DNA from 2 places in the Paenibacillus sp. OSY-SE genome. Region 1 is predicted to be linked to the other one. Evidence: riboswitches for the same ligand, from Rfam matches in the RefSeq annotation. Region 1 holds a riboswitch; the other holds the start of a gene.

Region 1 (4,216 bases):
TCTTTCTGACAAATCGGTAAAGGCAATGGAGCAAGAAGAGTACAAAAGAGGCATGTGGCCGAAAGATGCCGATTCGTCAGTCGGGTTCGGGCTCGGCTGGGATAGTGTGAACATGTTCCCATTCAGCGATTACGGCATTAAGGCGCTCACGAAAGGCGGCGATACGATACTGTATCATTCATCGCTGGTCGTTCTGCCGGAGCATAACATGGCCGCAGCCGTTCTCTCCTCGGGCGGCGACAGCATGACCGATCAATTATTGGCGAATGAGATGCTGCTAAGCGCGCTGCAAGAGAAGGGCGTTATGAAAGAACGGAAACCGGCGAAGTCGCATGGCGTGCCCGTAAAGGCAAACATGCCGCAGGAAGTTGCGAAGAACGCAGGCATTTACGGTGCTTTCAACCAATTGGCCAAGATAGAAGTCAGCGCTGATGGCGAGCTGTCCGTGTCCATGATTATGCTGCCTGAATACCCCGTTGCGAAATACACGTACACCGCTGATGGCTCTTTCGTTAATGCGGATGGAAGCGAAAAGGCCAGCTTTGTTACAGAGGACAACGGACGGACCTATTTATGGGTTAGAACGTATTCCGCCTTGCCGGGCCTTGGACAGACGGCGCTGTCGCAATATACTGCCGAGAAGCTTGAAGCCAATCCATTATCGGCAGATGCGGCTGCGGTATGGGCGAATCGTGAAGGCAAGAAATATTATGCAGTCAACGAAAAATATACATCGATGTGGTATTACATCTCTATGCCTTCCATCCAAGTCTCCACCGTTACAGATGCTTCTGGGTATTGGGCGAACAAAAAGATAAAAGGGGCGGACAAAGCGGTCAGCGAGCTGCAAATCCCGTTTTTGGGCAGCAGAGATGCGATGGAACACAATTTTTATATGAAAAATGGCATTGAATATTTGGATGTAGCCGGCAGCCTGTATGTTCGCGAAGAGGCTGTAAAGCCGCTCTATGCGGGCAAGCAATCTTCTGTTACCGTCCAAGCGGATGGATATGCCAAATGGTACAGCATTCCTGCGGCAGCCGCAGGAAAGACGATCCTGGTTGATATGCCGGAAACCGGCGCCTTCGTTGTATACGATCAAAAAGGCGCGTGCGTGAACGATACGGTCGTCAGCGGCAAGAACGAGATCGTGCTGCCGCAAAGCGGCACAGTTGTATTCGCAGGCGAGGCTGGCGCGAAGTTCGGAATTTCACTGAAATAATTTCATCATGCAGCAGGTTTGCGCGGCGGCGCTGAACCCGCTTTTATTAAGGGAAGTGGGGAGTTCCACTAGAGAAAGATTTACTCACTTGGTCAAATCGTTATGATTTTCACCTTGGCTATTGACAATTGCAAGCGATAGGGATACGATCCAGAAGTAATAAATATGTCCTCGTTAGGTGAGGCTCCTATACAAATACAGGCCACTGCCCGGAAACATCGAAAGATGCCAATGGGTAGAACAGGGATTGCCGGATTAAGGCTTTTCATAACGTGGCTAAGAGATGAATGATTCTCTTTACGTTGTATAGTGCCAAAACTCGGCTTGGGGGAACGGATGTTTTTTTGTGTGCATTCATTACACCCTCTAGTCATACTAGAGGGTTTTTCATTTTATTTAGAAAAGGGGGGAACTTCCGAATGGACAGTCTTCCGAGTAGTGAATCATATAATCATCAGCACTATGCAAAAAGGGAGAACTGTGTTCTCTTCGCTCTCAAATGTTTCCCTTACGTATATTCCCGGCGGCTCTAACTGGTAGGGCAGGGCTATTTAAATATGCGTATTTGACTAATGAGCGAATGAGATAACACATACAACAGTCAGCTCTCCCTGATGCCAGGGAGAGCTTTTTTGTGATCGTTTATTTCATTATTAGCCCAATGAATTGGATTGGGCTTTGGGGAGGCAGCTATGGAATCTTTACACCGCAACCATGTGCTCATCGTTGAGGATGATGACAATATAAGACGTTTTGTATCGATTAATTTGGAAAGAAACGGATTCACAGTCACTGAGTCTGCACTTGGAGCGACGGCTTTACAGAGTCTCGCCGCAACTCGGCCGGATGTAGTGGTTCTGGACATCATGCTTCCCGATATAGATGGATTTGAGTTTTGCAGGAAGCTAAGAGAAATCGATCCCTATATCGTGATTGTCTTTCTCACTGCGCGCGGACAAGACTTGGACAAGATCAGGGGGCTTGAACTTGGTGCTGACGATTACATCGTAAAGCCGTTCAATCCGTTAGAGCTTATCGCGAGAATCAGAACGGTGCTGCGCCGTACCCAGCATGCGGGGGGACCTCCACGCAAGGTGCTCGAGTCTGGCGCGATCCGGCTTGATCTGGATGCTAACAAGTTATTTAAATCTGACTGTTTAATCGATTTAACGCCGAAAGAATATCAAATGATTAAGGTGTTTTTGGAATATCCCGATAAAGCCTTATCCAGAAACGACCTTCTGAATCTGATTTGGGGAGTAAATTTTGTCGGAGATCCTAAGACCGTAGATGTTCACGTTCGCAAGCTGAGAGAAAAGATTGAAGACGACTGCTCCAAGCCGCGGCTGATCGAAACCGTCTGGGGACGGGGATACCGTTGGAGAAAGGAAGAATGAAATTTTGGGCATCCAAAAAAGATTAGTGGGAAGTTATTTTGCCGTCATTTTAATTACAGTATGTATTTTGGAAATTTTTCTAATTGCGTCGGTGAACTATTATTACTATCACAATGTTGAACGAATCCTGGTGAATCAAGCGGAAATATCCGCTTCTTTTTTTCATCAATATTTTGCCGAGGAAGAATTAGAGAAGCAGTCCGAACGGCTATTAAACGGATTTTCTCAAAATACCGCCGCACAAGTGCAGATTATTAGTTCTTCCGGGCAGCTTCTTCAGGACTCTGCGGGAGCTCAAGACAGTAAAAATATGATCGATTATCCAGATGTGCAAGAAGCATGCAGCGGAACCGTCGGAATCTGGAAGGGACGTGAGCCATCCGCGCATGACACCGTATTAGCCGTATCTTATCCGCTGCAGGCTAAGGATATGACAGTGGGGGCAGTCAGATTTGTCACTTCTCTAACCGACACGATGGCAACCATCCGCTATATTTCTGCCATATTTATTTCCGTCGGTCTAATTGTCGTTGCGATTGTTGCCGTTCTCGGCATTTTCCTGTCCAGGACAATTACGGGTTCAATTACGGAGCTAAAGCTGGCAGCCGAACAAATGGCTGAAGGCGATTTCACGGCAAGAGCGAAAAAACGGTACCAGGACGAGCTGGGAACGCTCGCGGATACGTTCAATACGATGGCAGCCAAAATACGGCGAAACGAACAGCTCAAAAACGATTTTATTTCATCCGTCTCCCATGAGATTCGCACCCCGTTAACGTCCATTAAAGGGTGGGTAGTAACCTTAAAAACGGAGCCGAAGGACGGTACGGCTATGCTTGCAGACGGGCTTGAAATCATTGAGTCGGAAACCGACAGGTTAACTGTGCTGGTGGACGAATTACTGGATCTCTCTAAGCTGGACAATGGACGAATTGTGCTATCCCGCACCCCGCTTCATCTAGCGGACTTGCTTCGGCATATCGGTAAGCAGCTGGCTCCAAGAGCTGCCAGACAGAGCATTTCGCTGGAGGTGCAGGCAGACGATACATTGCCCGTCATTCACGCTGACGAAAATCGGTTGAAGCAAGTGCTCATTAATCTATTAGACAACGCACTTAAATTTACTGGCCCTAATGGAATCATTAAAGTGCGTGCCCACTCGTCTCAGGAACAGGTTGTCATTACCGTCGAGGATACGGGAGCGGGAATTGCGGAGGAGGACATCGAGCATGTCTTGCAAAAGTTTTACAAGGGGAATACCAGTGCTGCCGGGAGCGGCTTGGGATTATCCATATGTTATGAAATCGTCAAGCTGCACCAAGGACAGTTAAAGATCGACAGTCAGGCAGGACAGGGAACTAAGGTTTATATTTATCTTCCACGCAACTAACAAAGGAACTTTAACTTTTTCATAACCTCTTATTTTTTGCAGCCATATAAAATAGAGAATAGAACAATGACAAGCGAGGAGCCGGGAACAGAATGTTGGGTAAGCAGATGTGGACAGGACTCATTGTGACTACGTTGTTGTGGATTGGCGGGTGCAGCATGCCTGCTACCCCCATCGATTTGATTAAGTCTCCATTGTCTGAAGAGA
Region 2 (4,216 bases), on a different contig from region 1:
CGAAAGCCGTTCAAGCGATGGCGGAAGTGGATATCGATATCTCTGGACAAACCTCGAACGTCATCGATATGGAGCTGTTGCGCCGCGCTGATGTGGTCGTGACCTTATGCGGTCACGCGAATGAGGTCTGTCCTGCGGTTCCGGCACACGTCCGACGGGAGCATTGGGGATTCGACGACCCGGCAGGGCAGGATTGGTCCGTGTTTCAGCGGGTCCGTGATGAGATAGGAGCACGTATTAAGCAGTTTGCAGAGCTTGGTTATTCGTCATAAATGCAGCACAGCAAGCCTCGACATGCGTCAGGTGTTGAGCCTGCCGAGAAACCCGCAATGAAGAGAAACGAAACCACATGCTATGACCGAGTAAGGTCGTGTGCCTGTGGTTTTTTTGATCTTGCAAACAAAAAGAAGCGCCCTAATTCGGGGTGCTCAGAGCGTTGCATTCTATTTCTACTTGGAAACGGCAGAAACGGACAAGTAATGGCAAGTTTCTGTGCTGATACCTAAAAATTGCGCATATGGTGAAGTATATCTCATTACAGTAAGAACGGAGGTTCTTCCCTTGCACAATAATCCTGCTCACCAGCAGTTGGTTTATCAGGCAGACCCCGCGATGGTTCAAGCCATGCATTCGGCCAGGGAAAAAGTTCACCATGTCTGCAACATGTATAAGGATCGGCATGTGCGAGTTCAGACGGTTGACGGTCAAGTATATGATGGGGTCATCTCAAATGTCGATAGAGATTATCTTTATTTGCATACCCAGCATCCCATGCCGCAACGCTCACTGTACGGTTCGTATTATTTTAATAACGACGTCATTTTGCCATTGGTGTTGTATAATTTGCTGGTCATTTCTTTGTTATAGTCATCAGACAGCGTCTGCTGCACGGTTGAAAAAAAAGAGTCCTTGCACCACTAAAGTGCAAGGACTTATTTGCGCGTCCGCAGCGTCCATATTAAAATCGGCCGCCCTCGCGCGCTCTTACCTCCTGATGCTTGATACAGGCAGACTTGCCGTATACAATAGGAAGGTACTTCATCTCGATACCAATAGAGAAGGAGTAAGTGAATATATTGCGTCATATATTAGTTAAAGGAGGGGTGACTGTGGCATTTGGCGCTAGAGTATTGAAGACGGGGATCGCGGTTACCCTGTCGCTATATATCAGTATGTTCCTGCAATTCAAGACACCGGTCATTGCCGCGGTAGCTGCGATCTTCGCGATGCAGCCGTCCATCTACCGTTCTTGGCGTTATTTTCTGGACCAGTTCCAGACTAATACGGTTGGAGCAGTAGTAGCATTATTGGCGGGGATGGCCTTTTCCAATGCACCGATTGCGGTAGGTATCGTCTGTATTCTGGTCATTATGATATGTTTGAAAATGAAAATGGAAGAGACCGTCGGTCTGACGCTCGTGACGGTCATTACGGTAATGGAAGCCTCGGGACAATGGGATTATGCATTGATTCGATTCGTGCAAATCCTGATTGGCATCGGTTCGGCGTTTCTCATTAACATTTTGTTCTTCCCGCCGAATCCGAAGGTTCAATTCATCGGGCAGATCCAGACCGTCTTCAACAAGATGTCGCTGCTTCTGCGCACGATTATTTCGGATGAGATCAAGGAAGCCGCGTTCCGAACAGAGAAGCAAGCTCTGGAAGACATTATGAAGTCGCTTGCGGATAAGTACAAGCTGTTCGAGGAAGAGACGAAGAAGTTAAAGCGCGCCAAGTACCGGGCTACGCGCCAATTGGTTGTGTACAAGCATCTCTTGAATACGCTGTGGAAGGGGATGGCGGTGCTGAATGCGATTGAAGAGCATTATTTTCAAACAACCCGGACGCCGGAGACGAATAAGTTCTTCGATCATCATCTGGAGATGCTTATCAAATGTCATGAACACGTGCTGCTCAAATTCGAGGACAAGGTAAAGCCAGACAGCACGGAAATTGAACTGATGGAAGCAGAGAACGAATTGTTTATGCAGAAGGCAATGCAGCATTGCGTACAAGAACAGGAAGGGATGCTGCGCCTCTCGATTGTGGCGGCGTCCATGTACGAATATGGTTTTCAGATTGCGCGCCTTGACCGGCTCGTCGGACACGTCGATAAGGAAGAGGACAAAGGACTATTAAACGGCTTGATATAATTGAATTGGAAATAAGCATGATGCCAATATTGGATATCGAGGAAATGGTTGACAAAGGTGGAGTTTAGGGATAGTATTCTCGGTAGTCTGATTATATATCCTCATTAGGTGAGGCTCCTATACAAACAAAGGCCACTGCCCGGAAATATCGAAAGATGCCTACGGGTAGAACAGGAACTGTCGAGCTAAGGCTTTTCTTAAGGTGGCTAAGAAATGATTGTATTTCTTTACGTTGTATAGTGCCAAAGCCCGGTTAAGGGGAGGCGTAAGTAAACACATTTGTTTCATTATGCACCCTCTAGCAGCTATGCTTGGAGGGTTTTATTATGTGCGCGGGAGGTGACTGTTCGAATGGACGGAAGCGGAAGTAGGATGTTTGACCAATTACGGCTTAGGTCTGCGATGCAGAAGCATTCCCTGATCATTTCCATTGATGGTTGCCAACGGGCATATGTACTTTGGTTATGAATCTCACTGGTTTTGCCACGGAACGCTTTTGATATCATTCGCATACATCCGAGAGCCGCTGCCAAGCAATTATGAAATAAAAGAGGTTATGGTATGCTGCGAAAATTAAAACGTGTGGATCCGTTGATGCTGTGGATTTTGCTGTGCTTTATGGCGGTTAGCACTATCGTTATTTACAGCGCAACGACAAATACGAGTTATGAAGGCTTGCACAAGAACAACATGATGCTCTATGCCGCATTTTTTATTCCGCTCCTCGTTACGGCTTGGTTCGATTATCGGGTTGTCGTGCGTTATTTATCCGTCATCCTCTATGTCACTGGCATTGCATTGTTGGCGCTTGTCATGTTCAAAGGGGTTGACATCAATGGTTCTGTACGCTGGATTGCCATCGGAGGACAGCAATTTCAGCCTTCCGAATTAATGAAGCTGTTCACCATATTGATGCTGGCCCGGTTTTTGGGGCGGCGTGAAGGGGAGGAGCTGCGGCTGGTTCGGGATATCGTCCCGCTCGGCCTCATTATCGCGATTCCGGTCTTTTTTGTTTTGAAGCAGCCTGATTTAGGAACGTCGATCGTGTTCGCGGCGATTTTTGTCGCTATGATATGGATGGCAAATGTGCGCATGTCACATATGATAATCGGTTTGTCTGCGACAGCCGCTGTTATCGTTTCCATTGTGGTTCTGTATTACACGAACAGCGATTTGCTGGCCCAATTCATTAAGCCTCATCAGATGGCGCGCATTGAAACATTTCTTGATCCGACCAGCGACTCGGATCAGGCGTGGCATGTGATGAATTCGATCCGTGCGATCGGCTCGGGCAGGCTGTCGGGAGACGGGTTCACTCAAGGCTTTTTTATTCATAGCGGGTACATTCCTTACAGTTATTCGGATTCGATATTCGTCGTCATTGGTGAGGAGTTCGGTTTTCTTGGATCCGCCATGCTCATTCTGTTATATTTTCTGCTTATCTACCGTATGGTTTTGATTGTGAAAGACAGCAATAATCTGGAGGGCGCCTATCTCGTTGTCGGCATTATTGCGATGTTCACGCTGCAAATCTTCGAAAATATCGCCATGCATATCGGGTTGATGCCGCTCACAGGGCTGTCCCTGCCATTTATAAGCTACGGCGGGAGCTCGCTTCTGACCAATATGATCTCGATCGGGCTTGCGCTAAGCGTCAAAATTCATCAGGAAGAACCCGATCTGCTAGAACCGCTCACAACGAAATCAGTCATGTTCCATTAATTGTGATGATGCTAATGCGGTCAGTCAAATCCGAATGTTGCGTGAACCAAGCCCTTGCCATTCAGGCAAGGGCTTGCGGTATTAAGCTTGAGCTTGCGCCTGTGGCTGCGCATGTGCCTGCGGGGGGATTCGCCTGGCCCTGCCGAGGAAAAAGTAACCGTCTAAGCCGATTCTGCCCGCGTTCCATCCGGCTACTGCAATGAAGCTGCAGATTAGGATAAACAAGGGATTCCAACTGATCGAACCTGAGAACAGAAAGGAAAAATTCATCATCATGCCCATAATAGAGGCCAGCCAAGTCATCAGCCCGAGAATGAGGCCAAGACCGACTAGAAGCTCGC

What was found. Region 1 has a riboswitch for magnesium ahead of A372_RS0112190 (response regulator transcription factor). Riboswitches for the same ligand answer to the same signal wherever they lie in the genome.
Region 2: it holds a riboswitch for magnesium, as region 1 does, so the genes downstream of both, A372_RS0109210 (FtsW/RodA/SpoVE family cell cycle protein) here and A372_RS0112190 (response regulator transcription factor) in region 1, are expected to answer to the same signal.

The regions. Positions count from the first base shown of each region.
Region 1 is NZ_ALKF01000175.1:75,503-79,718, forward strand. Features, by position in the region: gene A372_RS0112185 (serine hydrolase domain-containing protein) at 1-1,222, shown strand, start outside; M-box (ykoK) riboswitch at 1,386-1,560, shown strand; gene A372_RS0112190 (response regulator transcription factor) at 1,915-2,619, shown strand; gene A372_RS0112195 (sensor histidine kinase) at 2,624-4,009, shown strand; gene A372_RS0112200 (hypothetical protein) at 4,102-4,216, shown strand, end outside.
Region 2 is NZ_ALKF01000167.1:12,600-16,815, reverse strand. Features, by position in the region: gene arsC (arsenate reductase (thioredoxin)) at 1-272, shown strand, start outside; gene A372_RS0109220 (hypothetical protein) at 562-867, shown strand; gene A372_RS0109215 (FUSC family protein) at 1,110-2,153, shown strand; M-box (ykoK) riboswitch at 2,247-2,420, shown strand; gene A372_RS0109210 (FtsW/RodA/SpoVE family cell cycle protein) at 2,715-3,875, shown strand; gene A372_RS0109205 (DoxX family membrane protein) at 3,957-4,216, opposite strand, start outside.